4 regions of the Variovorax sp. P4_D9 genome follow, and region 2 is predicted to be linked to each of the others. Evidence: predicted binding sites of a transcription regulator. Region 2 holds the regulator's gene; each other region holds the start of a gene.
The links. The regulator sigma-54, encoded in region 2, starts transcription at its own class of promoters, with help from an activator protein. The targets are predictions, from matches to a motif close to TGGCANGNAANCTGCTTT.
Positions count from the first base shown of each region.

Region 1: a site for sigma-54 is predicted at 3,536-3,553, ahead of hmpA (NO-inducible flavohemoprotein). Genes of this name have one in related genera too.
Region 3: a site for sigma-54 is predicted at 779-796, ahead of AC1DY5_RS11960 (CmpA/NrtA family ABC transporter substrate-binding protein). Genes of this name have one in related genera too.
Region 4: a site for sigma-54 is predicted at 5,225-5,242, ahead of AC1DY5_RS02140 (isopenicillin N synthase family dioxygenase). Genes of this name have one in related genera too.

Region 1 is NZ_JBFUIU010000093.1:895-9,307, forward strand. Features, by position in the region: gene AC1DY5_RS12940 (putative selenate ABC transporter substrate-binding protein) at 1-640, opposite strand, end outside; gene selD (selenide, water dikinase SelD) at 747-1,826, shown strand; gene norR (nitric oxide reductase transcriptional regulator NorR) at 1,832-3,463, opposite strand; gene hmpA (NO-inducible flavohemoprotein) at 3,592-4,782, shown strand; gene AC1DY5_RS12960 (YfaZ family protein) at 4,787-5,566, opposite strand; gene AC1DY5_RS12965 (LysR family transcriptional regulator) at 5,656-6,567, opposite strand; gene AC1DY5_RS12970 (sterol desaturase family protein) at 6,714-7,625, shown strand; gene AC1DY5_RS12975 (enoyl-CoA hydratase) at 7,646-8,413, opposite strand, start outside.
Region 2 is NZ_JBFUIU010000172.1:2,663-11,075, reverse strand. Features, by position in the region: gene AC1DY5_RS19455 (sensor histidine kinase) at 1-1,764, shown strand, start outside; gene AC1DY5_RS19450 (cytochrome b) at 1,784-2,386, shown strand; gene AC1DY5_RS19445 (YceI family protein) at 2,383-2,967, shown strand; gene AC1DY5_RS19440 (YceI family protein) at 3,009-3,626, shown strand; partial or broken gene AC1DY5_RS19435 (MFS transporter) at 3,911-4,405, opposite strand; gene AC1DY5_RS19430 (Crp/Fnr family transcriptional regulator) at 4,460-5,110, shown strand; gene AC1DY5_RS19425 (phospholipase D family protein) at 5,028-6,635, opposite strand; gene AC1DY5_RS19420 (RNA polymerase factor sigma-54) at 6,638-8,224, opposite strand; gene lptB (LPS export ABC transporter ATP-binding protein) at 8,238-8,413, opposite strand, start outside.
Region 3 is NZ_JBFUIU010000082.1:15,853-18,804, reverse strand. Features, by position in the region: partial or broken gene AC1DY5_RS11965 (nitrate- and nitrite sensing domain-containing protein) at 1-652, shown strand, start outside; gene AC1DY5_RS11960 (CmpA/NrtA family ABC transporter substrate-binding protein) at 975-2,219, shown strand; gene ntrB (nitrate ABC transporter permease) at 2,230-2,952, shown strand, end outside.
Region 4 is NZ_JBFUIU010000009.1:18,712-27,124, forward strand. Features, by position in the region: gene rutA (pyrimidine utilization protein A) at 1-1,086, shown strand, start outside; gene rutB (pyrimidine utilization protein B) at 1,112-1,900, shown strand; gene rutC (pyrimidine utilization protein C) at 1,929-2,321, shown strand; gene rutD (pyrimidine utilization protein D) at 2,324-3,124, shown strand; gene AC1DY5_RS02125 (malonic semialdehyde reductase) at 3,121-3,711, shown strand; gene rutF (NADH-dependent FMN reductase RutF) at 3,744-4,301, shown strand; gene rutR (HTH-type transcriptional regulator RutR) at 4,308-5,087, opposite strand; gene AC1DY5_RS02140 (isopenicillin N synthase family dioxygenase) at 5,297-6,283, shown strand; gene AC1DY5_RS02145 (ABC transporter substrate-binding protein) at 6,311-7,357, shown strand; gene AC1DY5_RS02150 (ABC transporter ATP-binding protein) at 7,354-8,413, shown strand, end outside.

The DNA of each region.
Region 1 (8,413 bases), on a different contig from region 2:
TCGCCAGCACGCGCACCTTGGCCGCGTTCGGATTCTTCGCTTCGACCAGCTTGTCCCAGACCGAGGCGTTGAGCACGCCGGCCTCGGCCCGCGCGGCGGCGACGAAGGCCAGGGTGGCGTCGTGCGCCCCGGAGAAAGCCACGGTCTTGAAGTCCTTGTCGGGATCGATGCCGGCCTGCAGCAGGAAGTAGCGCGGCATCAGGCTGCCCGAGGTGGAGGACGGCGCGCCGAACGCGAAGGTCTTGCCCTTCAGGTCGGCCAGGGTCTTGGCGCTGCTGTCGACCGGCACGATGAACTTGCTGGTGAAGACCTTGTCCTCGGCGCGCTGCACGATCGGCACCACGCCGCCGTTGGTGCGGATGCGTGCCTGCACGAAGGTGAAGCCGCCGAGCCAGGCGAGGTCGAGCTTGTCGGTGGCGAGGCCCTCGACGACCGCCGCGTAGTCGGTCACCGGGGTGAACTTCACGTCCATGCCGGTTTCCTTCTGCAGGTAGTCGCCCAGCGGCTTGAACTTGCGCTGCAGCTCGGTCGGCGCCTCGTCGGGAATGGCGGAAACGCGCAGCACCTTGCCCTGGGCCAGGGCAGCCACGGCGCAGGCCGACAGGGCCAGCGCGACAGCGAGGCGGGAGAGTGTTTTCATGGATGGACGACGCCGGAGCGTGAATGAGCGGACAACCCTCGATTGTAGAAAGGCACGCCGGCGCCGCGGCTTCGATAATGGGCATCCCTCCGATTCGCTTGCCGCCATGACCGATTCCCTCTCTCCCCGCCCCGTCAATCCGCTGGCACCGCTGCGCCTCACGAACTTCTCGCATGGCGGCGGCTGCGGCTGCAAGATCGCGCCCGGCGTGCTCTCGCAGATCCTCAAGAGCGGCGCCGGCGGCCTGATGCCGCCCGAGCTGATGGTCGGCATCGAGACCGCCGACGATGCCGCGGTCTACCGGCTAAACGACCACCAGGCCCTGATCGCGACCACCGACTTCTTCATGCCGATCGTCGACGACCCGTACGAGTTCGGCCGCATCGCCGCCACCAATGCGATCAGCGACGTCTACGCGATGGGCGGCAAGCCGATCATGGCGCTGGCGCTGGTCGCGATGCCGATCGACCAGTTGCCGCTCGAGGCCATCGGCGAGATCGTGCGGGGCGGCCAGGATGTCTGCCGCACGGCCGGCATTCCGATCGCCGGCGGCCACACCATCGACTCGGTCGAGCCGATCTATGGCCTGGTGGTGATGGGGCTGGTCGATCCGGCGCAGGTCAAGCGCAACGCCGACGCCCGGGCCGGCGACGTGCTGGTGCTCGGCAAGCCGCTCGGCGTCGGCGTGCTGTCGGCGGCGCTCAAGAAGGAGCAGTTGCCGGAGGCCGGCTACCGCCAGCTGATCGACTGCACGACGCGGCTCAACACGCCGGGCATCGCGCTGGCGGCGCTGTCCGGCGTGCATGCGCTGACCGACGTCACGGGCTTCGGCCTGGCCGGACACACGCTGGAACTCGCGCGCGGGGCCGGACTGACCGCCGTGATCGAGTGGTCGAAGGTGCCTTTGCTGGCAGGCGTCGAAGCGCTGGCCGCCGAGGGCTTCGTGACCGGCGCATCGGGCCGCAACTGGAGCGGCTACGGCGCGGAGGTCGAACTCACAGCCGACCTGCCGGCCACCGCGCAGGCACTGGCGAGCGACCCGCAGACCGCCGGCGGCCTGCTCGTGAGCTGCGCACCCGAGGCGGTCGATGCGGTGCTGGAGATCTTCCGCAGCGAAGGCTTCGGCGCCGCCGCGGTGATCGGCCGCACCGAAGCCGGCGCCGCCGGCCTGCGCATCCTGGCCTGAAGGCCTCAGGGCGCCGCGCCCGGCCCCTTGCCGGGCTCCAGCGCGACGCCCAGCCGCTTCGCGAGCCGGATCAGGTTGGCTCGGTCGAGACCGAGGGCCTGCGCCGCCGCCGCCCGGTTGAAGCCATGCGCCGCCAGCGCCGCCCGGACCCGCTCGCGCTTCAGCGCATCGACCGCGTGCTGGAGCGGCTCGCCCTCTGTCGAGATGCCGGCGCCGTTGTCCGGCGGCGCTGTCGGCTCGGGGTTTGCCGCGGCCGGCGCGGCATCGGCGGGGTGCGCCTCCAGTTCGAGATCCTCCGCGCTCAGGCTCAGGATCCGCGGCCGCTGCGGATGCCGGGCACGCGCCTTCAGCACGCTGCGCCCGAGCAGGTGCTCCATTTCGCGCACATTGCCCGGCCAGCCATAGGCCAGCAGCGCCGCCTGCGCGCTCGCATCCAGCCGGGCGGCACCGATGCCGAGCCGGGAGCGGTTCTCCTCGAGGAAGAAGCCGCTGAGCAGAAGCACGTCGCGGCCCCGATCTCGCAGGGGCGGCACGCGCAGCGGATAGGCGCTCAAGCGGTGATAGAAGTCGGCCCGCAGCCGCCCGGCCCTCACCTCCTCGGCCAGGTCGCGGTTGCTGGCCGCGATTAGGCGCACATCCACCCGATGCTCGCGGTCGGAGCCCAGGCGCTGCAGCTGGCCGCTCTGCAGCACGCGCAGCAGCTTGGCCTGGACCGGCATCGACAGCTCGCCGACCTCGTCGAGGAACAGGGTGCCGCCGTCGGCCAGCTCGAACTTGCCCGGGCGGTCGCCGCCGGCCCCCGTGAAGGCGCCCTTGACATGGCCAAAAAGTTCGCTCTCGACCAGCGTCTCGGGCAAGGCCGCGCAGTTGAGGCTGATCATCGGTCGCGCCGCGCGCGCGGAGCCGGCATGGATCGCTTCCGCGACCAGCTCCTTGCCGACGCCGGTCTCACCCTGGATCAGCACCGACAGCTCGCTGCCGGCGACCAGCTGGATGTCGGCCAGCAACTGGCGCATGGCCGCACTGCGCCCGATCAGCTCGCGTGCCCGCGGCGCGGCGGCGAGCCTGAAGCCCTCGGCGCGCAGGCTCTCGAGCGCAACCCGGTTCTCAAGCTGCTCGATGCGGCCGGCCACGGTGACGATCGACGCGGCCAGGTTGGCGAACAGCTGCAGCGCCGCGAGGTCTGCTTTCGTGAAGCGGTCGGGCTGCAGGGCGTCGAGCGTGAGCAGGCCCCAGATCCGCTGGTTGAGCTGGATCGGGCAGCCGACGCAGTCGTGCACGTCGAGATCGCCATGCACTCCCTCGACCAGGCCGTCGTAGGGATCCGGCAGCGCACTGTCGGACGGAAAGCGCAGCGGCCCGCCGGCCCCCAGCAGCGCCGCGAAGCGCGGGTGCTCGGCGAGCCGGAAACGGCGGCCCAGCGTGTCGCGGCTCAAGCCATCGACCGCCAGCGGCAGCAGGCTGCCGTCTTCCAGCCGAAGAAGCGCCGCCGCATCGCAGGGCAGCAACACCCGCAGCGACTGCAGCAAGCGACGATAGAGTTCCTCGCCGGGCAGGCCGGCGGCCATGTCGGCGACCAGCGGCGCAACCGCTTCGAGCAGCTTGTCCGCAGTCAGATGGACACGAGTATGAGTCATTGAGACATGATGTTATTCGAGTCAAAAAGACACTGATCACGCCAAGTCATTGATTTTCCTGGTGACTGTGGCTGGAACGGGTATTGCAGTGCACAAGACATCCCATGTGAACTCCAGGAGCCCTTTTCGTGCTGACCACCCAACAAAAGTCCATCGTCACCGCCACCGTGCCGCTACTCGAAACCGGCGGCGAGGCATTGACGACCCACTTCTACCGGATCATGCTCGCCGAGCACCCCGAAGTGCGGCCGCTCTTCAACCAGGCCCACCAGGCCAGCGGCGACCAGCCGCGGGCGCTGGCCAACGGCGTGCTGATGTATGCCAAGAACATCGACCGGCTCGAGGCGCTCGGCGACCTCGCCGGCCAGATCGTCAACAAGCACGTCGCGCTGCAGGTGCAACCCGAGCACTACCCGATCGTCGGCGCCTGCCTGCTGCGCGCCATTCGCGAGGTGCTGGGCGCCGAGATCGCCACCGACGAGGTGATCGACGCCTGGGCCGCGGCCTACGGCCAGCTCGCCGACATCCTGATCGGCGCCGAGAAGCAGGCCTACGATGAGCGCGCCGATGCACCGGGCGGCTGGCGCGGCGCCCGGTCGTTCACGGTGGTGAAGAAGGAGGCCGAGAGCGAGGAGATCGATTCCTTCTACCTCGCGCCGACCGATGGCGGGGCGATCCTCGACTTCAAGCCGGGCCAATACATCGGCCTGCGGCTGGAGGTCGACGGCAACGAGATCCGCCGCAACTACTCGCTGTCGGCGGCGCCGAACGGCAAGACCTACCGCATCAGCGTCAAGCGCGAAGCCGGCGGCCTGGCTTCCAACCACCTGCACGACCAGGTCGGCGAAGGCGCGACGGTCGAGCTGTTCCCGCCGGCGGGCGCCTTCACGCTGGAAGCGAGCGAGCGGCCGCTGGTGCTGATAAGCGGCGGCGTCGGCATCACGCCGACGCTGGCGATGCTCGAGGCCGCGCTGAAGACATCGCGCGCAGTGCATTTCATCCACTGCGCACGCACCCGCAGCGTTCACGCCTTCCGGCACGCCATCGATGCGCTGGCGCACAAGCACCCGCAACTCGAGCGCTTCTATTGCTACGAAGTGGTGGCCAAGGACGCAGCGCAGGGCGATGCGCCGCACGCGGTGGGCCGGCTCGACGCCCAGAAGCTCGCGCAGTGGCTGCCGGCGACGCGCAACATCGATGCCTACTTCCTCGGCCCGAAGCCCTTCATGCAGCAGGTGAAGAGCGCGCTGCGGACGCTGGGCGTGCCTGATCGGCAGGCCCGCTACGAGTTCTTCGGGCCGGCCTCGGCGCTCGAATAGCGACTTAGAACTTGAAGCCGGCGCCGAAGTAGGGCCCGCCCAACGCCATCTTGTTGAGCAGGCCGTCGTCAATCTTGTAGCTCAGGTAGCGATAGCCGAACTTCAGCGAGACGGTGGGCGAATACTGGTAGCTGGCGCCGGCCACGGCCTGTCTGCTGGAGGAGGCGCTGCCCTCGCCCACGTCCAGGTAGCCCAGCAGCGACCACTTGTCGTTGAGCGGCATGAGGGCGCGCACGCCCACGATGCCGTTCCAGCCGCTGCGCGAGTCCTCGATCAGGCCTCCGAGGTCACGCAGGCTCGGCGCGATGTCCACGTCGGTCTTGACATTGAGATAGCGGCCGCCCGCGAGCACGTCGACGGCCAACGGCCCGTTGAACACGCGGTAGGTGCCCGCAATGGTGTAGATCTGCTGCACGTAGTCGACGTTGTAGCCGCCCAGGAGCCCACCGGCGACCTGGTTGGAGACGCCGAGCTTGATGTACTGCATGTCGAGAAAGCCGCCCCAGTCGCCCTTGCGGGCCTCCAGCGTGCCCATGGCGCCGAAATCCAGCGCTTTCAGCAGGGTCGTGGACTTCACCGAGACGGTGCTGCCGGGCAGGGGCCCGAGCTTCAGGTCGGACCGGACACCGGGCGTCCAAAGGTAGGGAATGAATTCGAACTGCCAGTCGTTGGTCGATGGAAGGCTCTGGGCCGCGGCCGGAAGGCAAGCCAGCGTGGCGCCGAGGCCGCAGAACGTGAAGAGGAAGGACCTCGCCGGGGACCGGCCGTGCAGGAATGAACGCATCGTGTTCGTGGCCTCGATAGGACTGTCGGATCGCCATGATAGGGGCCGGAGTGACCCGCGCGGCGGCAGTCGTGGGCTGGATGCGACGCTCACGCGGGGCCCGCCGCCGAGGCTCCGACCGGCAGCCGGCCGATGATCAGCCGGGCCATCGGCGACGGCGTGCGCCCGTTCAGCGTCACGACGCCCATCTCGGACGCGGTGAGCGGCAGGCCCTCGACCGCCAGCGCCCGCAGCCCGCCGGCCTCGAGTTCCTTCGCCACCGCCGCGTGCGGCGCAGCGAGCACGGAGTCGCAATCGAGCGCCATCGCCTTCAGCAAGCCGACATCGTCGCATTCGAGCGCCAGTGAGAGGTCGCTGGCCGACGGCAGGCCCAGCAGCCGAGCGAACGTGGCCCTCACGGCCGCGGGCAGCCGCACCGACAGCACGCCATGGGACCACAGCTGCGGCAGCGTCACCGGCCCGCGGTGCCCGAGCGGGTGGCCATCGCGCACGTAGAAGCCTCCAGGCTCCTGCCGCAGCGGGCGCAGCGTGAGGCTGCTGTCGGTCGGCAGGTCGCGCGTGTCGGCGACGAAGAATTCGATGTCCTCCTCCCGCAGTCGCGTCAGCAGCAGCTGCCAGTTGCTGATCTCGAGCCGCAGGTTGATGCGCGGGAACTCGCGCCGCATCGAGGCCAGCAGCGGCGCCAGAAAGGTCGCCGCGGGAAACGGGCCGGCACCGAAGGCGGTATCGCCGAGCTCGAGGCTGCGGTAGAGCGCGATGTCGCGCTCCAGGCAGCGGTTGTCGAACACCAGGCGGCGCGCGCGGGCGACGATGAACTCGCCGGCCGGCGTCGGCACCACCTCCTGGCTGCCGCGGTCGAACAGCAACAAGCCGAGCTCGGCCTCGGCCGCCTGGATGCTGCGCGTGAGGGCCGGCTGGCTCAGGTGCACCTGCTCGGCGGCCCGGATGAAGCTGCGGCGGTCGGCGACGGCGACGATGTGCGTCCAACGCTTGAGGTCCATGCGACTTCCTCAATGACAAATTGCAGTCACTGCATTGAAATTACCCCCACTATGCATTGGACTCAATAGGTGGAAATCGCAAGAATCGCGCTCCAAGGAGCCCGGACACGTGCCAGGGCCCACATTCCCCAAAAAGGAGACAAAGCGTGAACCTGGTCCAGAACACCATCCTGGTGGCGATCCTTCTGTTTTTTGCGCTGCTCGAAGTGGGCTCCCGCAAGCACAAGGACTTCCACGCCACCGCCGACGACACCAAGCTGGAACTGTTCATGTTCCTGTCGCTGCTGGCTTTCTCCCAGCCCCTCGTCTTCGCCGTCACGGCCAAGCTGTGTGCGCTCCTGATGCCGGCGCAGCGTGATACCTGGGCGCACCTGCCGTGGTGGGCCATGGGCGCGATCCTGCTGGTCGCCGACGACATGACGCAGTATTGGTGGCACCGCATCTCGCACTCGCCGCTGCTGTGGCCGCTGCACCGCGCGCACCACACGGCGCACTACATGAGCATCCGCGTCACCTACCGCAACAACTTTTTCTACTACCTGATGATGCCCGGCCTGTGGGCCTCGGGCGTGCTGATCTACCTGGGCTTCGGCAACGTCTACCTGGTCTACATCGTGATCAAGCTGACCATCATCCTGGGTGCCCACAGCGCGGTGCCGTGGGACGCGCCGCTCTATCGCATCAAGTGGCTGCATCCGCTGGCCTGGATGCTGGAGCGCACGATCTCGACGCCAGCCACGCACTGGGCGCACCACGCGCTCACCAACGACGACGGCATCGGCCACTACAAGGGCAACTTCGGCAACCTGCTGTTCGTCTGGGACCTGCTCTTTGGCACGGCCAAGATCACGCGCCGCTACCCGGCAAAGGTCGGCCTGCAGGACGACCTGGTGTTCGGCAAGGAGCGCTGGTTCGTCGAGATGTTCTATCCGCTGATCCATTCGCGCCGCGCGCACTCCGCGCTGGTGCCCGGTGGCCGGGCCTATGCCGAGGCCGAGGCCGAGGTCGACGGCGATGCCGGCGTCCACGCACCGCGAGCGCTGGCGAGCAAGTCGTGACTTCGAACGTGCGGGCCGGCCTATTGATCTGAGCGCGCCTTCTCGTCGATGAAAGCCTTCATGTACCGCTGCGGCTCACCCGTTGCGAAAGCGCTCGCGAATTCGTCCACGCCCTTCAGGATCGAGGTCTCCAGTGGTTCGTGCTGCCATTCGCGCAGCAGCCGCTTTTGCTGCCGCACCACCACCGGCCCCAGAGAAGCGAACTGAGCGGCGGTGCGCGCGACTTCGGCGTCGAGACTCTCGGGCGCAACCACGGCATCGACCAGGCCCCACGACAGCGCGCGTTCGGCATCGATGTTGTCACCGGTCAGCAAGAGCCAGTTGGCACGGGCGTTGCCGATCAGCCGCGGCAGCAACGCTGCATGGATGATCGAAGGAATCCCGACCTTGACTTCGGGCATTCCGAACTCCGCCTGACTGGAGGCGATGCGGATGTCGCAAGCCAACGCGAGTTCGAGGCCGCCACCCAGCGTCCAGCCGGGTATCCGCGCGATGACGGGCGCTGGAAACTGGCGCACCGCTTCGCAAAGCTGCCTGAGCCTGTCGATGAAGGTCCTCGCCGACCCGACATCGAGCGCGCTCATCTCCTTGATGTCGGCACCGCCGACGAAGGCCTTGTCGCCGCTGCCGCGAAGGACTACGGCCCGGACGCTCGCATCGCCGGCAAGCTGCCGCAGCGCGCCGGTCAGGTCGGCGATGACCGGCGTGCTCAGGATGTTGAGCGACTTCGCTTCACGGATCGCGATGGTGGCGATGCCTTCGGCATCGATGGCGACGGCTGCGTGGTG
Region 2 (8,413 bases):
TCACCGCCCACTCCCGCACACCCCGAGGCCAGCGCCGCCGACCGGTTTGCCATCCGCTGCGAGGTGCTGCGGCTCAGTGCCCAGCCGAGCGGGGCGGTCCTGCTGTTCCAGTTCCTGCTCGACTGCGGCGTCGCGGCGTTGTTCGCCTGGCAGTATTCGGTGCCGCACGCGCTCGCCTGGATCGCGCTGATCGCCGCCACCACCGCCTACCGCGGCCTCCTTCCGCAACGGCTGCCCGCGCCGCTGACGCCCGACAACGTGCGGCCCGCCCTGCGCGAGCACACGCTGCGCATCGCAATCCACGAAGGCATCCACGGTCTGGCCGGCATCCTGCTCTTCAATCCGGCGGACCCGACTTCGCAGCTGATGATCGGGCTGGTGGTGATGGCGATGACGCTGTCCTCGGCCTTCTCGGTCTCCTACTACACGCCGGCGATGCAGCTCGCGATCACGCTGCTGCTGGCGCCGGTGATCGCGATGGGCCTGGCGCTGGGCGCACCGGTCATGAAGGTGCTGTCGCTGCTCGGCATCGGCCTGCTCGCGATGGTTTGGAAGCTGGTCTCGGAACGCGCCCGCCAGCTCGAGGAGAACATCGGCCTGCGCCACAACGAAAGCACGCTGCGCGAGCAGGCGCTGGCCGGCCTGCGGGAATCCGAGCAGGCCCAGGCCGAGCGCCTGCGCTTCTTCTCGGCCGCCAACCACGACCTGCGCCAGCCCGTGATGGCGATGGGCCTTCAGGCCGAGGTGCTGCGCCAGCAGCTGAGCGCCGGCGAGGACACGGTGACGGTGCTGAACACGGTCGCCGCGCTGTCGAGGGCCCAGCAGGCGCTCGAGGGACTCACCAACCAGCTGCTCGAGATCGGGCGCATCGAGTCCGCCGCCGATCCGTTCTCACCGGTGGCGGTTGCGCTGGCGCCGTTGCTGGCCGAATTCGCGCGCCAGGCCGGCAGCGGCCGCGTGCGAGTGCGCTGCCCGGCGAGCGCCGTGGTCTGGACCGACCTGCTCGCGCTGCGCCGGATCCTCGGCAACCTGGTCGACAACGCGCTCAAGTTCACCCCGCGGGGCCGCGTGCTGCTGGCCTGCCGACGGCGCGGCGAGGCCTGGCGGATCGAGGTCCGAGACGCCGGCATCGGCATTGCGTTCGAGGCCCAGGAACGCGTGTTCGGCGACTTCGAACAGGTCGGCAACATTGAGCGCAACCTGCAGCGCGGCCACGGGCTGGGCCTGGCGATCGTGCGGCGGCTGGCCCTGCGCCTGGGCGTCGAGGTCTCGCTGCGCTCGGCGCCGGGGCGCGGCTCGGTGTTCGCCTTCGAACTGCCCGCAGCGCCGCAGGGCGCGCCGCTGGCATCGGTTCCGGCGGCGGGCGTCGAGCTTGCGCCGGCACGGGGAACGCAGGCGCTGCGCCCCGGCCTGGTCGCGCTGGTGATCGAGGACAACGCGGTGGTGGCCGACAGCATCGCGGCCTTGCTGCGCCTGTGGGGTGCCCGGCCGCAGATCTGCGGCAGCGCGGCCGAGGCACTCGCACTGCCCGATCTGGCCGCCTTCGACATCGCCCTGTGCGACATCCGGCTGCCGGGCGCGCTCGACGGCATCGCGCTGGCGACCGAATTGCAGCGCCGGCGCCCTTCCCTGCCGGTTGCGCTGGTCTCGGCCGACATCGACGACGCCAAGCAGCAGTTGGCCCGCGAGCGCGGCTGGCAGGCGCTGCGCAAACCCGTTCAGCCCGCCACGCTGAAAGCCTTGCTGCTGCGGCTGCAGCGCTGAAGCGGCCTATGCTTCTAGCATGCCCGCCGAGCCTCCACGCCCCCTGGCCGATGCCCCCGACGCCCCGCGCTACGGCGCGATCGCGATTGCCCTGCACTGGCTGCTGGCGCTGATGATCCTGACTTCTCTCGGCGTCGGCCTGTCGATGACCGGCCTGCCTTTCTCGCCGCTGCGGCTCAAGCTCTACAACTGGCACAAATGGGCCGGCATCACGATCCTGGCGCTGTCGGCGCTGCGCCTGTTGTGGCGCCTGTCGCACCCGCCGCCGCCGCTGCCGGAGCGCATCCGGTCGGCGATGCCGGCCTGGCAGCTGGCCGCGCACCGCGGGCTGCACCTGCTGCTGTACCTGCTGTTCTTCGCCGTCCCGCTGCTGGGCTGGGCGTACAGCTCGGCGCTGGGTCTGCCGATCGTCTGGCTCGGCATGCTGCCGCTGCCGGACTTCGTGCCGGTCGACAAGGAGTTCGCCGAATCGGTGCTGAAGCCGCTGCACCGCGCCGGCGCCTTCAGCCTCGCGGCGGTGGCGGCGGTCCATGTCGCGGCCGCGCTCAAGCATCACTTCATCGACCGCGACGGTCTGCTCGACCGCATGTCGCCGCTTCCTCGCCGAAGGCATTTCCCATGACCCTGTTTGCCCTCGGCCGCGCCTTGCTCTGCACGGCCGCATTCCTCGTGGCCGGCGCGGCCGGCGCCGAGCCCGCGACAGCAGCCAAGCTGCTGCCGGCCGCGAGCCAGATCGTGTTCATAACCAAGCAGATGGGCGTGCCGGTGGAAGGCAGCTTCAAGAAGTTCGACGCCCAGGTGGCCTTCGACCCGCGCAAACCCGAGGGCGGCGGCGTGGCGCTGCAGATAGAGGTCGCGAGCGCCAGCCTGGGCCTGCCCCAGAGCGACGCCGAACTGCCCAAGGCGGCCTGGTTCGACAGCCAGCATTTCCCCAAGGCCGACTTCCGTTCCAGCAGCATCAAGGCGCTGGGTGTCGGTCGCTTCGAGGTCGCCGGCCGGCTGACGATCAAGGGCAGCACGAGGGAGGTGCTGGTGCCGGTCGAGATCACGCAGTCCTCTGGCCAGTCGACCGCCAGCGGAAGCTTTACGATCCAGCGCCTCGCCTTCAAGATCGGCGACGGCGAATGGACCGACACTTCGATGGTGGCCGACGAGGTCCAGGTCCGCTTCAAGCTGGTGCTGAGCGGGCTCGGCCCCCTGTGAGGTCCACCGACGTTTTTTCCACGTTCACCCGAAGGCTCGTCATGAAGAAACTGCTCACCCTCGCCACGCTGACGACCGCGGCTGCACTGGCCGGCGCCCAGCAGGCGCCCGAAGCGGCGGCCAAGCCGGCGGGCGGACCGGTCAAGGGCGCCAGCTACGTGGTCGACCCGACCCATACCTTCGTCAACTACGAGATGGGCCACTATGGCACCACCACCAACCGCGGCCGCTTAAGCACCAAGGACGGCAAGATCAAGATCGACCCGTCGGGCACCGGCGGCAAGGTCGACATCACGATGGACATCAGTTCCATCAACACCGGCGTCGACCTGCTCAACCGCCACCTGCTGAGCAAGGACTTCTTCAACGTCGCCGAGTTTCCGACCGCCCGCTTCGTCTCCGACCGCCTGGACTTCAGCGGCGACAAGGTCACGCAGGTCAACGGCACGCTGACCCTGATGGGCCAGACCCGCCCCGTGATGCTCAAGGCCAACCGCTTCAATTGCTATCTGAGCCCGCTGATCAACCGCCAGATCTGCGGCGGCGACTTCGAGACCACGGTCGAGCGCAGCCAGTGGGGCATCAACTGGGGCCTGACCTTCGGCTTCGAGGACAAGGTCAGGCTGCTGGTGCAGGTCGAGGCGGTGAACATCCAGTGAAGCGGCGCGCGAGCCGACAGCGCGTCGCGTCTTCGGCATTCGCAATCGCCTTGCATTTGCACCTGGTTTTCCTCTAGCCGCAGTCGCCGGATCGCTTGATTTGAATCAAGGCGACCCGTTCGCTGCGTGAGCCTGCATCCGTACGCTACGCCGTAGCCGACCACCCGTTGATCGGCTGCAGGGAGGCAGGGCTGCGTTTTCCCTCACGGATTCAACGCCCCGCCCACGTCGTCACACAGTCAAGAGGAGCGCTGTATTCAGGCGGGGAGAGGCGAAAACGAGCGGATGCCGAGTCCGTCGTTCATCAGGCCCAGCAGGTAGAACGAGGTCTGCCACTGGAAATGGACCAGCATGAGGCTGATCAGCGAAAAGCCGATGGCCAGGCTCAGGCCAGTGTCCATGTTGACGAAGGCATTCGGCTTGCCGTTCTCGCGGTCCTCGAAATGCGCCTTGATGTAGGACGAGGCGAGCGAGAAGAGGGCCCTTCGGAGACCCCGAGCAGGATGCGCGACGCCAGCAGGCTGCCATAGCTGTCGAAGCCGGGCGAGATGGCCGTGACGCCGTCCCATTGCAGCAGGCCGCAGAGCAGGCTTCGGCGAACACCGAAGAGCGCGACGCAAAAGAGCGTGAGACCAGGCTGAGATTCCGTAGCCAAGCATGAAGGCGGAGGCCAGGAAACCCTGGCTGCCCTTGTCATCGAGGGTCAGTCCGATGTGGTTCAGGAAATCGGCGTTGTTGGACCGGATGCCGATGTTGATGCGGTCGATGTACGATTGCATGCCGAACGCCGGAAGGTGCTCTTCAAGCGAGGTGACCCGTGCGAGGGCTTCCACATGCTGGTGTCGGGCAAGGTCAAGCTGTCGCTGGTGTCCTCGCAGGGCATCGACAAGCCACTCGACTTCGTCGCTCCCGGAGGTAGCTTCGGAGACATCACGATGCTGCTCGAGCGCCCGTACTACCTGACGGCGCAGGCGCTCGAAGACAGCCTGCTGCTCTACCCGCCGCGCAACGCGATCGTGCAGCTGATCGAAAACGACAGCCGCTTCGCAATGCGCATGCTGGCCAGCCTGTCGATGCGGATGCGCAACGTGGTCGACGACATCGAATCCTTTTCGCTCCAGCCCCCGGCCGCGCGGCTCGTGACCTACCTGCTGCGCCTGCTTCCGCCGGGCAGCATGACGCCCGCCAAGATCGAGCTGTCGATCCACAAGAACGTGGTCGCGGCACAGTCAACCTCACGCCGGAGACCCTGTCGCGACACTTTCGCGAACTGGCCGACCGCGGGCTGGTCAGCCTGGAGCGGCGCACGATCGTGGTCCACGCCATCGACAGGCTCGGCGACTATGTGGCCGACCGGACGCCTCAGCCTCGCCTCACCGGCCGGCCAGGAACCCGCGAGTCCTACAGCAGGCTCTCCGGCGCCAACGGCGCCAGCAGCTCCAGCATCACGCGGTCCCACAGGCCCGAGTCGGGCTCGACGGTGAGCACCGGGTCGGCACCGTCTTCCATCGTGACCCATTCGAGCTGTTCGCCGCCCTCGGCAAATCGCACCCGGTAGGCGCCCTGCTGCTTCAGCACGTCGAGCAGCTTGAGCATCTGCTGCGCCATCTCGGGGCTGGCGATGAAGAGGCCGATCTCGGTGTTGTGGCTGTCCGAGCGCGGGTCGAAGTTCATCGAACCCAGGAACAGCGCGCGGCGGTCGAAGATCGCCGCCTTCGCATGCAGCCGGCCGACCTGCGAGCCGAACAGCCCGAGCCGCACGCTGCGCTTGGTGCGCGCCGAGCTCAGCTCGTAGATCTCGACGCCGAGCCGCAGCATGTCGGGCCGGTAGCGCCGGTAGCCGGTATGGACCACCGGCTCGTCGGTGGCCGCGAGCGAGTTGGTGACGACGCTGATCCGGACCCCGCGCCCGCGGACCTCGCGCATCACCTCGAGCCCGGCCTTGCCCGGGATCAGGTAGGGCGAGACCAGCGTGACTTCGGAGCGCGAGCGCCGCATCTGCTCGATCACGTTGTAGCGCACGCTGTCGACATCGAGCAGTGGCACGCCGCCATAGGACGCGGTCTTGCCGATGACGCGGTCGGGCGAGTCGGCATAGGCCTCGGCCAGGGTCCAGATCAGGTCGAGCCGGGCGCCGCCCTTCAGCTCCGGCCCGAGCGGCGCGTAGCCCAGGACGTCGTTCGGGGCCGGCCGCCGCGGCGCCGGGGTGTTGGCAGGGCCGGTGGCCTGCTCGAAGCTCCGCTGCAGTTCCTCGGGCGCGAGCGACGAAGCGACCACGGTGCCGATCGGCCGCACGTAGGGGCTGTTCCAGTACAGGTCGAAGAGACTGCCCAGGCGCTTCACCAACGCACCGGCGACGAAGGTGTCGATGTCCAGGAAGTTCGCGCCCGCGGTCTGCGTGAAATACTGGCTGCCGATGTTGCGCCCGCCCGCCACCGCCATCGCGCCGTCGGCGATGAAGAGCTTGTTGTGCATCCGGCGGTTGACGCGGTCGAAGTCGAACAGCGAGCTCGAGAAGCGCTGCACCATGCTGCCGCGCCCGGCCGGAAACGGATTGAACAGCCGCAGCTCGAGGTTCGGCGTCGCCGCCAGCGCCAGCAGCAATTCGTCCTCGCCGGAGGTATATAGGTCGTCTATCAAGAGCCGCACGCGCACGCCCCGCAGCGCCGCGTCGCGCAGGCTGCGCAGGAAGTAGCGACCGGTCTCGTCGTTCTCGATCTGGTAGTACTGGACGTCCAGCGTGCGCTCGGCGCGGCGCGCCAACTGAAGCCGCGTGTCGAGCGCGAAGTCCCCGCCCGCCATCAGCCGGAAGCCGCTCAGGTCGGGATCGGGGGAGGAGGCCTTGGCGATCCGCCCCAGCGTGGTGTCCGCGGAGGCCGCGATCGCGCTCGAGGGCTGGCGCTCGAACTCGGCCGGAAGCATGGCGCAGCCGCTGGCCAGGAGAGTCGCCGCCATCAGTGCCGCGCCGAGCCGCCACCCGCGCACCGCCAGGCCCGCGCCGCGAGGCATCGCTAGAGTGCCTTGCGCAGATTGGCCGGCGCGATGCGCAGGGCCTCGCGGTATTTCGCCACCGTGCGGCGCGCGCATTCGATCCCCTGCTCCTTGAGCATTTCGGAGATCTGGCTGTCGGACAGCGGTTTCTTGAGGTCCTCGGCGCTGACGAACTGCTTGATCAGCGCCCGCACCGCGGTACTCGACGCATTGCCGCCGGTCTCGGTGCCCAGCGCCGAGCCGAAGAAGTACTTGAGCTCGACCGTGCCGTAGGGCGTCGCCATGTACTTGGCGGTGGTCACGCGGCTGATGGTCGACTCGTGCAGGCCGAGCTCGTCGGCGATCTCGCGCAGCACCAGCGGCCGCATCGCCAGCTCGCCGTGCACGAAGAAGCTCTTCTGCCGCTCGACGATCGCGTTCGACACCCGAAGGATGGTGTCGAAGCGTTGCTGGATGTTCTTGATGAACCAGCGCGCCTCTTGCAGCCGCTGCGACAGGGCCTGGCTGCCTTCGCCCTTGTGCTGCTTGAGCGCGCCGGCGTAGATGTCGTGGACCCGCAGCCGCGGCATGACCTCGGGGTTCAGCATGACGCGGAACTTGGTGTTGGTGTTGGTGCCGTTGCCGATGCGTGTGACGATCACGTCGGGGATCACCACGTTGCGCTCGACGTCGACGAAGCGGCGGCCGGGCTTGGGTTCGAGCCTGGCGATCAGTTGCAGGGCCGCGCGAACCTCTTCCTCGTTGCTGCGCGTGAGGGTCGCCAGCCGCTTGAAATCGCGCCGCGCCAGCAGCTCCATCGGCTGCTTGCAGATCGCGATGGCGGTCTCGCGCACCTGCGCCTCGTCGGCGCCTTCGTCCGGCCGGGCCAAGGCGCGCAGCTGGATCGTCAGGCACTCGCCGAGGTTGCGCGCGCCGACACCGACCGGCTCCAGGCTCTGCAACAGGCCGAGCGCGACCTGGAAGTGGTGCACCAGGTCGTCGAACTGGTCGTTGTCGTCGCCGGCCAGGCCCGAAGCCAGGGCCGGCAGCGAGTCCTCGAGATAGCCGTCGTCGTTGAGCGATTCGATCAGGAAACGCAGCGCGGCGCGGTCGGTCTCGCTGAGCCGCAGGCCCAGCGCCTGGCGGTGCAGGAAGGATTGCAGCGACTCCTGGCTGCGCGCCAGCTCGGTCGCGTCGGTGCGCTCGTCGTCGCCCAGGTTGTTGGTGCGCGCCGGGGCGTCGCCGCCCCATTCGCTGTCGTCGGGCGCCAGGTCGACCGTGCCGTCGCCTTCCCAGTCGGGCTCGCCGTCGACGGCGTCGGTGGTGGCCGTCTCGGTGTCGGAGGTGGTGACCGCGACTTCAGCCGGCGCCGAGGGGCCCGGCGTGAAGTCGGCATCGCCTTCGGCCTGCCGATCTTCGTCGCGCACCGGCGCATCCGCCGTTTCAAGGCCGAATTCCTCGCGCGCCGCCTCCTCGGCAGTGCGCTCGAGGAACGGGTTGTCGTCGAGCATCTGTTCGACTTCCTGGGTCAGCTCGAGCGTCGAGAGCTGCAGCAGCCGGATCGACTGCTGCAGCTGCGGCGTGAGCGCCAGATGCTGCGAGACGCGAAGCGAAAGCCCCTGCTTCATCGAGATTGGGCTCCTACATCCGGAAGTGCTCGCCCAGGTACACGCGTCGTACCTCGGCGTTGTCGACGATCTCCGAGGGCGTGCCTTGTGCCAGCACATGCCCGTCGCTGATGATGAACGCGTGATCGCAGATGCCCAGCGTTTCACGCACGTTGTGGTCGGTGATGAGCACGCCGATGCCGCGCTCCT
Region 3 (2,952 bases), on a different contig from region 2:
GGCCCCCGGACTGGCAGAGGCCTGGCGCACCCTCCAGTCCCCTGCCCAGCTGGCCGAGCAGGAGCGGCTGCGCCGCATCGCCTGCGCCGCGCCGGCCGGGGTGGCGCTCGACAGCGAACTGAGCCAGAGCTGGTTCGATTGCTGCTCGCGCCGCATCGACGCCATGCAGGCCATCGAGGAACGGCTCGCCGCCGACCTGCGGCAGCTCTGCGTACAGAAGACGGCCCAGGCGCGCTCCGAGCTGCAGGCCCACGAGGCCTTGCTCGTCAGCCTGCAGGGCGAGCGCGACAGCACGGCGGACTTCTTCCTCGATGCGGTCGCGATGCCGGACAGCGCGCCCTCCCCGTCCGGCCCGTCCACCGGTGCAGCCTACGGCCGGCAGCTCGAACGTTCCATTCTGGACATGGTACAGGAGCAGTCGCGCCGGCTTCAGGCCATGGGCGACGAACTCGACACCGTGCGCGCCGCACTCAACGAGCGCAAGCTGGTCGAGCGCGCGAAGGGCCTGCTGATGGCGCATCGCCGCATCAGCGAGGAGGAGGCGCACAAGATGCTGCGCCAGACCGCGATGAACCAGGGACGGCGGCTGGTCGAGGTTGCCGAATCGGTGCTCGCGATGGCCGAGTACCTGCCCGCCGACAAGGCCCCCTGAGTGCGCTGCAGGCCCGGAATGGTGCACCGCACAAGCAATGTGCGGCGCCGGAAATTCGATCTGGATCCGGGGTCTGACAAGCATCGACGGTCCTTCGATGCTCTCTTTTTCATAGCAAACCAGGACTGGCACGCCGCTTGCTTCATCTCAGCACATAGACCGACGAAGGTCTTCAGGCAGGTGGCATCCAACGGCGGGTGCGGCCCACCGAACCGGACAAAGGCGTCCTTATCCCGCAGGGGCTCGACTCAGAGCAGCCCGTGCGCGGTGAGGGCGCCTTTTTTGTTTTCTCGATTCGATTTTTCATTTCCGGAGTAGCCCCATGACCGATGCGCTGAAACACCAACTGAGTCGCCGCCGTGTGCTGCAAGCCGCCGCCGCGGGCGTGGTCGGCCTCGACCCCGCGCTGCGCGCCGCCGTCTGGGCGCAGGGCTCGGACAAGCCCGAGAAGGAGGAAGTCAAGATCGGCTTCATCCCGCTGACCGACTGCGCCAGCGTCGTGATGGCCTCGGTGCTCGGCATCGACAAGAAGTACGGCGTCAAGATCGTGCCGAGCAAGGAGGCCAGCTGGGCCGGCGTGCGCGACAAGCTGGTCAACGGCGAGCTCGACTTCGCCCATGTGCTGTACGGCCTGGTGTACGGCGTGCACCTGGGCATTGGCGGCCCGAAGAAGGACATGGCGGTGCTGATGACCCTCAACAACAACGGCCAGGCGATCACGCTGTCGAAGAAGCTGGCCGACAAGGGCGCGGTCGACGGCGCGTCGCTGGCCAAGGTGATGGGCAAGGAGAAGGCCGAGTACACCTTCGCCCAGACCTTTCCCACCGGCACCCACGCGATGTGGCTGTACTACTGGATGGCCGCCAACGGCATCGACCCGCTGAAGGACGCCAAGGTCATCACCGTGCCGCCGCCGCAGATGGTGGCGAACATGCGGGTCGGCAACATGGACGGCTATTGCGTCGGCGAGCCGTGGGGCCAGCGCGCGATCATGGACGGCATCGGCATCACCGCGATCACCACCCAGGACATCTGGAAGGACCACCCGGAGAAGGTGCTCGGCACCACCGGCGACTTCGTGAAGAAGTATCCCAACACGGCGCGCGCCGTGACCGCCGCGATCATCGAGGCCGGCAAGTGGATCGACACCGGCCTGRAGAACAAGAACAAGATGGCCGAGACCATCGCCGACAAGAGCTACGTCAACACCAGCGTCGACGCGATCAACCAGCGCATCCTGGGCCGCTACACCAATGGCCTCGGCAAGAACTGGGACGACCCCAACTACATGAAGTTCTACAACGACGGCGCGGTCACCTACCCGTACCTGTCGGACGGCATGTGGTTCCTCACGCAACACAAGCGCTGGGGCCTGCTGAAGGAACACCCGGACTACCTGCAGGTGGCGACGCAGATCAACCAGATCGACATCTACAAGCAGGCCGCCGCCGCCACCAAGACCGCGGTGCCGAAGGAGACGATGCGCAGCAGCAAGCTGTTCGACGGCGTCGTCTGGGACGGCAAGAACCCAAAGCAGTACGCCGATGCATTCAAGGTCCACGCCTGAGGAGCCCGCCATGGTCAGTGCCGTCTTCCATTCCCCCCTCGAGGCCAAGCCGGTCATGCCCGCAGCCAAGGTCGTCGCCCACGCTGCTCGGCCGGCGGCCGCGCCGGTGGCCGCCGAACCGGCGCCGCGCGTGCCGCGCGATTTCCGCGCCGTGTGGCTGCGCGTGCTGCCGCCGCTGCTTGGCTTCGCGCTGCTGGTGCTGGTCTGGGAGCTGGTGGCGCTCAGGAGCACCACCGGCTTCCCCACGCCGCTCGCGACCTGGCAGCAGGCGCTCACGGTGTTCAGCGATCCGTTCTACAGCAAGGGCCCGAACGACCAGGGCGTGGGCTGGAACGTGCTCTCGTCGCTGCAGCGCGTGGCGCTGGGCTTCGGCCTTGCGGCCGCGGTCGGCATTCCGGCGGGCTTCGCGATCGGACGCTTCGAGTTCCTCTCGCGCATGTTCAATCCATTGATCAGCCTGCTGCGGCCGGTGTCGCCGCTGGCCTGGCTGCCGATCGGCCTGCTGGTCTTCAAGGGGGCCAACCCGGCCGCGATCTGGACCATCTTCATCTGCTCGATCTGGCCGATGATCATCAATACCGCGGTCGGCGTGCAGCGCGTGCCGAGTGACTACATGAACGTCGCCAAGGTGCTGAAGCTCAGCGAATGGAAGATCTTCACCAAGATCCTGTTCCCCGCCGTGCTGCCCTACATGCTGACCGGCGTACGGCTGGCCGTCGGCACCGCCTGGCTG
Region 4 (8,413 bases), on a different contig from region 2:
GGCAACAACGGCTGGCTGCTGTCGGAGAACGCACCGCAGTACAAGCCGAGCTTCGAACTCAACAAGCGGATCACGCAGCGCGCGGAGCACTACGGCATGGACTTCGTGCTGTCGATGATCAAGCTGCGCGGCTTCGGCGGCAAGACCGAGTTCTGGGACCACAACCTCGAATCCTTCACCCTGATGGCCGGCCTGGCCGCCGTGACCACGAAGATCAAGCTGTTCGCTACCGCCGCGTCGCTGGTAATGCCGCCGGCGATCGTCGCGCGCATGGCCTCGACCATCGATTCGATCTCGAACGGGCGCTTTGGCCTGAACCTCGTGACCGGCTGGCAGCGGCCCGAGTACTCGCAGATGGGCATGTGGCCCGGCGACGAGTTCTTTGCAACCCGCTACGCCTACCTGTCCGAATACATCCAGGTGCTGCGCGACCTGTTGGGCAAGGGCCAGTCCGATTTCAAGGGCACGCACTTCCAGATGGACGACTGCCGCCTGAGCCCGCAGCCGCAGGCGGACATGAAGGTGATCTGTGCCGGCCAGAGCGATGCGGGCATGGCGTTCTCCGCCCAGTACGCCGACTACAACTTCTGCTTCGGCAAGGGTGTGAACACGCCCAGGGCTTTCGCGCCGGCCGCCGAGAAGCTGATCGAAGCCGCGAAGAAGACCGGCCGCCACGTCACGACCTACGTGCTGATGATGGTCATCGCGGACGAGACCGACGAGGACGCGCGTGCCAAGTGGGAGCACTACAAGGCCGGTGCCGACCACGAGGCGATCGCCTGGCTCGGCGCGCAGGGCGCCGCCGACACGAAGTCCGGCGCCGACACCAACGTGCGCCAGATGGCCGATCCGACCTCCGCCGTCAACATCAACATGGGCACGCTAGTCGGCTCGTACGCCAGCGTCGCGCGCATGCTCGACGAGATGGCCGAGGTGCCGGGCACCGAAGGCGTGCTGCTGACCTTCGACGACTTCGTCAACGGCATCGAGGCCTTCGGCGAACGCATCCAACCCCTGATGAAGAGCCGCGTCGGTGCCGACACGCCGGTGCCGTCGCAAGTGCAGCAGCTGGCCCTCGCAGCCTGATCGACCGATCGGCAAGAGATTGGCAATGAGCACCATCAAGAACACCACCCTGACCTCCATCACGCCGGTCGGCGTGCCCAACGCCCCGGGCGCACCTGCGCCGCTGGTGCTGCCCGCGCGCCCCGAACCCCTGGCGCTGCACTGCGCCAACTCGGCCCTGATCGTGGTCGACATGCAGAACGCCTATGCGTCGATCGGCGGCTACGTCGACGCGGCAGGCTTCGACATCTCGGGCGCGCAGGGCGTGATCGACAACATCGCGCGCAGCATCGCCGCCGCACGTGCGGCCGGCATGCGGATCGTGTTCCTGCAGAACGGCTGGGACGCCGGCTATGTCGAGGCAGGAGGCCCGGGCTCGCCCAACTGGTACAAGTCGAACGCGCTCAAAACCATGCGCAGGAAGCCCGAACTGCAGGGCAAGTTCCTCGCCAAGGGCGGCTGGGACTACGAACTGATCGACGCGATAAAGCCGCAGACCGGCGACATCGTGATCCCGAAGACGCGCTACAGCGGCTTCTTCAATAGCACGCTCGACGGCACGCTGCGCGCGCGCGGGATCCGCAACCTGGTGTTCACCGGCATCGCGACCAACGTCTGCGTCGAGTCGACGCTGCGCGACGCCTTCCACCTCGAGTACTTCGCCGTGATGCTCGAGGACGCCACGCACGAGCTCGGCGGCGAAGCGATCCAGAAGGCGGCCGTCTACAACGTCGAGACCTTCTTCGGCTGGGTCTCGACGGTCGACGATTTCTGCCGCACCCTCGCGCCCCGAGCCGCGTCCCAAGCTACCCCGGCCGAAACGGCCACCGCCTGATACGAGTCTATCCCGAGAAGGAGCAACCATGCCCAAGCAAGCCATCATCCCGCCCGGCACCACCACCCCGATCGCGCCCTTCGTGCCCGGCACCATGGCCGACGGCGTCGTCTACGTGTCGGGCACCCTGCCCTTCGACAAGGACAACAACGTCGTGCACGTCGGCGACGCCACGGCGCAGACCCGGCACGTGCTCGAGAGCATCAAGAGCGTCGTCACGACCGCTGGCGGCACCATGGACGACGTGACCTTCAACATGATCATGATCAAGGACTGGGCCGACTACGCCAAGGTCAACGCGGTCTACGCCGACTACTTTCCGGGCGTGAAGCCGGCACGCTACTGCATCCAGTGCGGCCTGGTGAAACCCGACGCGCTGGTCGAGATCGCCTCGATAGCGCACATCGGCACGAAGGCCTAAGCATGCCGCTGCATTTCGAGGTGCATGGACCGGCCGAAGGCGATGCGGTGCTGCTGTCGTCGGGCCTCGGCGGCTCGGCCGGCTTCTGGCAGCCGCAGCTCGGCGCGCTGCTCGCGGCGGGCCATCGCGTGATTGCCTACGACCAGCGCGGCACCGGACGCAGCCCGGCCTGCCTCGCCGAGGGCTATGCGATCGCCGACATGGCGCGCGACATGATCGAGATCATGGACACGACATCGACGCCGCGCTGCCACATCGTCGGTCATGCGCTGGGCGGCCTGGTGGGCTTGCAACTGGCGCTCGACGCGCCCTCGCGGGTCGCCAGCCTGGCGCTGGTCAATGCGTGGTCCCGCCCCAATCCGCATTCGGCGCGCTGCTTCGATGCGCGCCTCGCGCTGCTCGGCGCCCGCGGCCCCCGCGCCTATGTCGAGGCGCAGCCGATCTTCCTGTACCCCGCCGCTTGGTGCGCCGGGCATGCACAGCGCGTCGCCGACGAAGTCGAGCATGCCGTGGCGCACTTCCCGGGCGAAGCCAACATGCGCGCGCGCATCGCCGCGCTGCGCGCCTTCGACGTCGATGCTCGACTGCCGGACATCGCCGTGCCGACGCTGGTCGCGGCCGCCACCGACGACGTGCTGGTGCCCTGGACCTGCTCGCAACGCCTCGCCGACGGCCTGCCCAACGCCACGCTGGACCGTGTGCCGCACGGCGGCCATGCGCACAGCGTGACCGACCCCGAGACCTTCAACCGCAGCCTGCTGGCATTCCTGGCCCGCGTGACGACCCCCGAGACCACCCCATGACCCGCACCCTGGATGACGCCATGCTGGCGACCCTCTTCACCGAAGCCCGCTCGCACAACGGCTGGACCGCCGAGCCGGTCTCCGACGCGATGCTCCGCAAGCTGTACAAACTGGCCCGCATGGGTCCGACCTCTGCCAACTGCTCGCCAGGCCGCTTCGTCTTCGTGCGCACTGCGGAGGCGAAGCAGCGCCTTGCGCCGGCCTTGTCGAAAGGCAATCTCGAGAAGACGATGAGCGCGCCCGTGACCGTGATCGCCGCGTTCGACAAGACCTTCTACGAAGAACTGCCGAGGCTCTTCCCGCACGGCGATGCCAGGAGCTGGTTCACCGGCAGCCCCGAGCTCGCGCACGAGACCGCATTCCGCAACGGCACGCTGCAAGCCGCCTACCTGCTGCTCGCCGCGCGCTCGCTCGGCCTCGATGCCGGTCCGCTGTCGGGCTTCGACAAGGGCAAGGTGGACGCCGCGTTCTTCGCCGGCAGCACCTGGACCTCGAACTTCCTGATCAACCTCGGCCGCGGCGACGCCTCGAAGCTGTTCGGCCGCCTGCCGCGCCTCGAATTCGAGCAGGCCTGCACCCTGGCCTGAGCACGGCCAAAACCCTTCGAGGAGTCCCGCCCATGTTGAACGCCACCGCACTTGCCGCTGCATCGAATGCCGCCGCTGCCGCACCCGACAGCACAGGCCTGTCGCTGGAAAAGACCGACTACCGCAACGCCATGTCCCGACTGGGCGCGGCGGTCAACATCATCACCACCGATGGCCCCGCCGGTCGCGCCGGCTTCACCGCCTCCGCGGTCTGCAGCGTGACCGACGAGCCGCCCACGCTGCTCATCTGCCTCAACCGCACGGCGTCGGTGTATCCCGCGTTCCAGGCCAACGCCGTGCTGTGCGTAAACGTACTCGCCGCCGGGCACCAGGCGCTGTCCGGCGTCTTCGGCGGCAAGACGCCGATGGACGATCGCTTCGCCGCGGGCTGCTGGCGCACCGGCCGCACGGGTTCGCCCGTGCTCGAAGGCGCGGCCGCATCCTTCGACTGCCGGGTCGTGCGCAGCACCCACGTCGGCACCCACGACGTGCTGTTCTGCGAAGCCGTGGCGATCACGCTCGGCGACGCCGCGCACGGCCTTATCTACTTCGATCGGCGCTATCACGACATCGTGGCCCAGCCCCACTGACCCTCGCTACAACGGCGCCGAAATTCCTTCGAGGACGATGCGCTGCACGTTGGCCACCGCCTGCTCGAAGAACTCCGGGTCGTCGAGCGTGCGGCCGGTGATGGCCTGCACCTGGACGCCGAAATCGGCGTAGTGCTGGGTGGTGGCCCAGAGCGCGAAGATCAGGTGGTGCGGGTCCACCGTCGCCAGCTTGCCGGCGGCCACCCAGTCGCGGATCACCTCCGACTTCCGGTCGACCAGGTCGCGCAGCTCCTGCCCGAGTTCATCGCGCAGCAGCGGCGCGCCCTGGATCATCTCGAGGCAGAACAGGCGTGATGCATCGGGCTGGTCGCGCGAGATCACGAGCTTGCGCCGGATGTAGCTGCCGATGGCTTCGCGCGGGTCCTGGTCGGCATGAAAACCGCGCAGCGGCTCGAGCCAGACAGCAAGCAGCTCGCGCAGCACCGACACATACAACTCCTCCTTGTTGGCGAAGTAGTAGAGCAGGTTACTCTTGGACACGTCGGCGCGCGCGGCCACCTGGTCGACGCTGGTGCCATGCAGGCCGAAGCGCGAGAACAGGCCCAGGGCGGCGGCCAGGATCACGCTGCGCTTGTCCTCGATCTGGCGCAGGCGCCGGCTCAGCGCGGCTGGACTGCGCGCGACCCGAGCCCGCTTCGCGATGACGCGTTGCGGCGCCTTGGCCTTGCCCGGCTTCACCGTCGCGCCCGCCCGTGTCGTGGCCGTTCGCCCCGCTGGTGTCTTTGGCATGTGCTGCTGTGCTCCTGGTGTGTCGTCGAATGTCACGCGTCGTTTCCTTGCACGAGTCGTACCCGCGCATCGCCCCTGGCTGGACTATGCGGCGCACCATGCCGAGGCGCAGGGGTCCGCGCGGTCGGCGGCCGCGCCGTCGCAGCCTAGTGTATTTGTCCATTTGGTCCAACTGGCATGGACGTTGCATGTCGTGCTGCACAGCGCCCCTCTGGCCTGCCCGTCTCGTCCTTTCGGAACCTGTCATGACTTCCATCCCTCTCATCGACCTCGGCGGCAACATCGATCCGCAGGCGCCGGCCGCGCGCGACGCCGCCGCCAACCTGTACGACGCCCTGAGCAGCATCGGCTTCGCCTACATCGCGGGCCACAACGTGAGGCGGGCCTCGCGCGACGCGGCCTTCGACGCCTCGCGCGAATTCCACGCCTCGCCGCTGGAGCGCAAGCAGTCGATCGCGATCAACGGCTTCCATCGCGGCTACATGGGCATGGCGACCTCGACCATCGTGACCTCGTCGGTGGCCAAGGTCACGCGGCCGAACATGAGCGAGTCGTTGATGCTGATGCACGAACTGCCGCCCGACGATCCGGGGCTCGTCGCCGGCCTGCCGCTGCAGGGCCCCAACCGATGGCCGGACTGGATTCCGAACTTCAGGCCGAGAGTCGTGAACTACATCGCCGAAGTCGACGCGCTGGGCCGCTACATCGTGCAGTTGATCGCGATGAGCCTGGGCATGCCTGCGCGCGAACTCGACCATCACTTCGACAAGCCCACCACCTTCCTGCGGCTGCTGCACTACCCGCCGCAGCCGCCGGTGCAGGACGAGCAGATGGGCTCGGCGCCGCACACTGACTACGGTGTCATCACGCTGCTGGCCCAGGACAACGCCGGCGGCCTGCAGGTGCGTCCGCGCGGCGGCGACTGGATCGAGGCCCCGCCGATCCCGGACACCTACGTGCTCAATGTCGGCGACATGCTCGCGCGCTGGACCAACCAGCGCTTCGTCTCGACGCCGCACCGCGTCATCAACCGCTCGGGCGGCGACCGCTACTCGCTGCCCTACTTCCTCGACCCCGGCATGGACGCGCTGATCGAGTGCCTGCCGACCTGCACCGACGACGCCCATCCGCCGCTGTACGAGCCGGTGCACTACGGCGACTACCTGCTCGACCGCCTCAACCGCAACTACGACTACCGCCGCGCACCCGTCCCCGGCGCCATCGAGGCCTGACTCCTCCCACTCTTCCCGAAAGCATCCATGAACGCTCCKCTCAATCGTCGCGAAACCCTTCTCCGCAGCCTGGCCGCCGCCACCGCGCTCGGCCTGCCAGGCCTGTCGGCCTTCGCCGCCTCGCCGCTGGTCGTCAACACCTACGGCGGCCGCTGGGAGAAGTTCTGGCGCAGCGACCTGCTGCCGATGTTCGACAAGTCCAACGGCGTGCAGCCCACACTCGACGTCGGGCTGGGCAAGAACTTCATCGCCAACCTGCGCGCGGCCGGCATCGAGAAGCCGCCCTACAGCGTGCTGATGGTCAACGAGAACATCGCCAGCGTGGTGCGCGACGAAGGTTACTTCGAGCCGATTCCGCCGGCCAAGGTGCCGAACCTCACCAACGTCTTTCCGAACCTGCGCAACCCGGGCGACAACGGCGTGCGCGGCATCGTATCGACGATCGGCATCGGCTACCGCAAGGACCTCGTGAAGACCCCGCCCAAGTCGTGGACCGACCTCTGGACCAACCCGGAGTTCAAGGGAAAGATCGGGCTCTACCAGATCGGCAACACGGCCGCGATGCTGTTCCTCCTGATGACCGCCAAGATCTACGGCGGCTCGCAGGATGCGATCGACCGCGCCTTCGTCGAGATCAAGAAGCTGCTGCCCTTCACGCAGGCCGACTGGAGTGGCACGCTGTCGACCATGCTCACGCGCGGCGACGTCACGGTCGCGGTGATCGACTTTCCTGAAATCGTGGCGCTCAAGAAGAAGGGCGTGCCGGTCGAGATGGTGGTGCCGACCGAGGGCGTCGTGGCCTTCGAGCAGTCGTTCAACATCCTCAAGAACGCGCCCAACAAGGAGGAGGCGTACAAGTACCTCAACTTCATCCTGCAGCCCGAGGTGCAGCTGATGATGGCCAAGGAGTTCTACACCTCGCCCACCAACACCAAGGTGCAGCTGCCGGCCGAGCTGGCGGCCGAGGTGCCGGTCAGCGGCAAGGCGATGGCGTCGATCGTCGGCTTCGACTGGAGCAGGGTGAACCCGCAGCTGCCCGCCATCACCGACCGATGGAACCGGGAGATCAAATGAGCGCCGTGATGTCCGCCGGCGCGCTGCCGGCCTCCGCCGATGCCTCGGCAGCGATACGCCCGCGCCGCATGACGCGGCTTACCTTCCGCGGGCTGCGCAAGGGCTTCCAGTCGATGACCGCGATCCACGCGCTGGAGCTCGACACCGAGCCCGGCGAGTTCATCTCGCTGCTCGGGCCCAGCGGCTGCGGCAAGACCACCACGCTGCGCTGCGTGGCCGGCTTCGAATACCCCGACCAGGGTGAGGTGCTGCTCGACGGCGAGGACATCACCGACCTGCCGCCGGAGCGCCGCGACATCGGCATGGTGTTCCAGAACTACGCGCTCTTCCCGCACCTGACGGTGCGCCGCAACTTGGCCTTCGGCCTCGAGATGCGCAATATGCCGAAGGCCGAGATAGTGCGCCGCATAGACGCCGTGCTGGCGATGGTGCAGCTCGCAAGCATGGCCGACCGCTATCCGCGCCAGCTCTCGGGCGGCCAGCAGCAACGCGTGGCGCTGGCGCGCGCGCTGGTGATCGAGCCGCGCCTGCTGCTGCTCGACGAGCCGCTGGCCAACCTCGACGCCGTGCTGCGCGAGGACATGCGGGTGTTCATCCGCGAACTGCAGAAGCGCATCGGCATCACCACGCTCTACGTGACGCACGACCAGGCCGAGGCAATGGTGATGTCCGATCGCGTGGCCGTGATGCTCGGCGGCAGGCTGCAGCAGTTCGACGTGCCCGAGGCGATCTACCTGCGCCCGCGCAGCGTCGACGTGGCGCGCTTCATCGGCCGCTCGAACCTGATCGAGGGCCGCGTGCAATCGATGCTGCCCGGCGAGAACGGCTTCCTGCGCTATCGCGTCGAGACCTCGATCGGTGCGGTCGAGGCCGATTTCGACCAGCCGCTGCTGCCGGGCCGCGCGGTGCACGTCACGATCCGGCCCGAGGCGATCCACTTCGACGGCCGCGGTCCGTTCCAGGGGCTGGTCAGCACCAGCTACTTCCTCGGCAGCAGCGTCGAGCACACGGTGCAGTGCGGCGATGGCCTGTCGCTGCTGGTGCAGACCGCGCCGG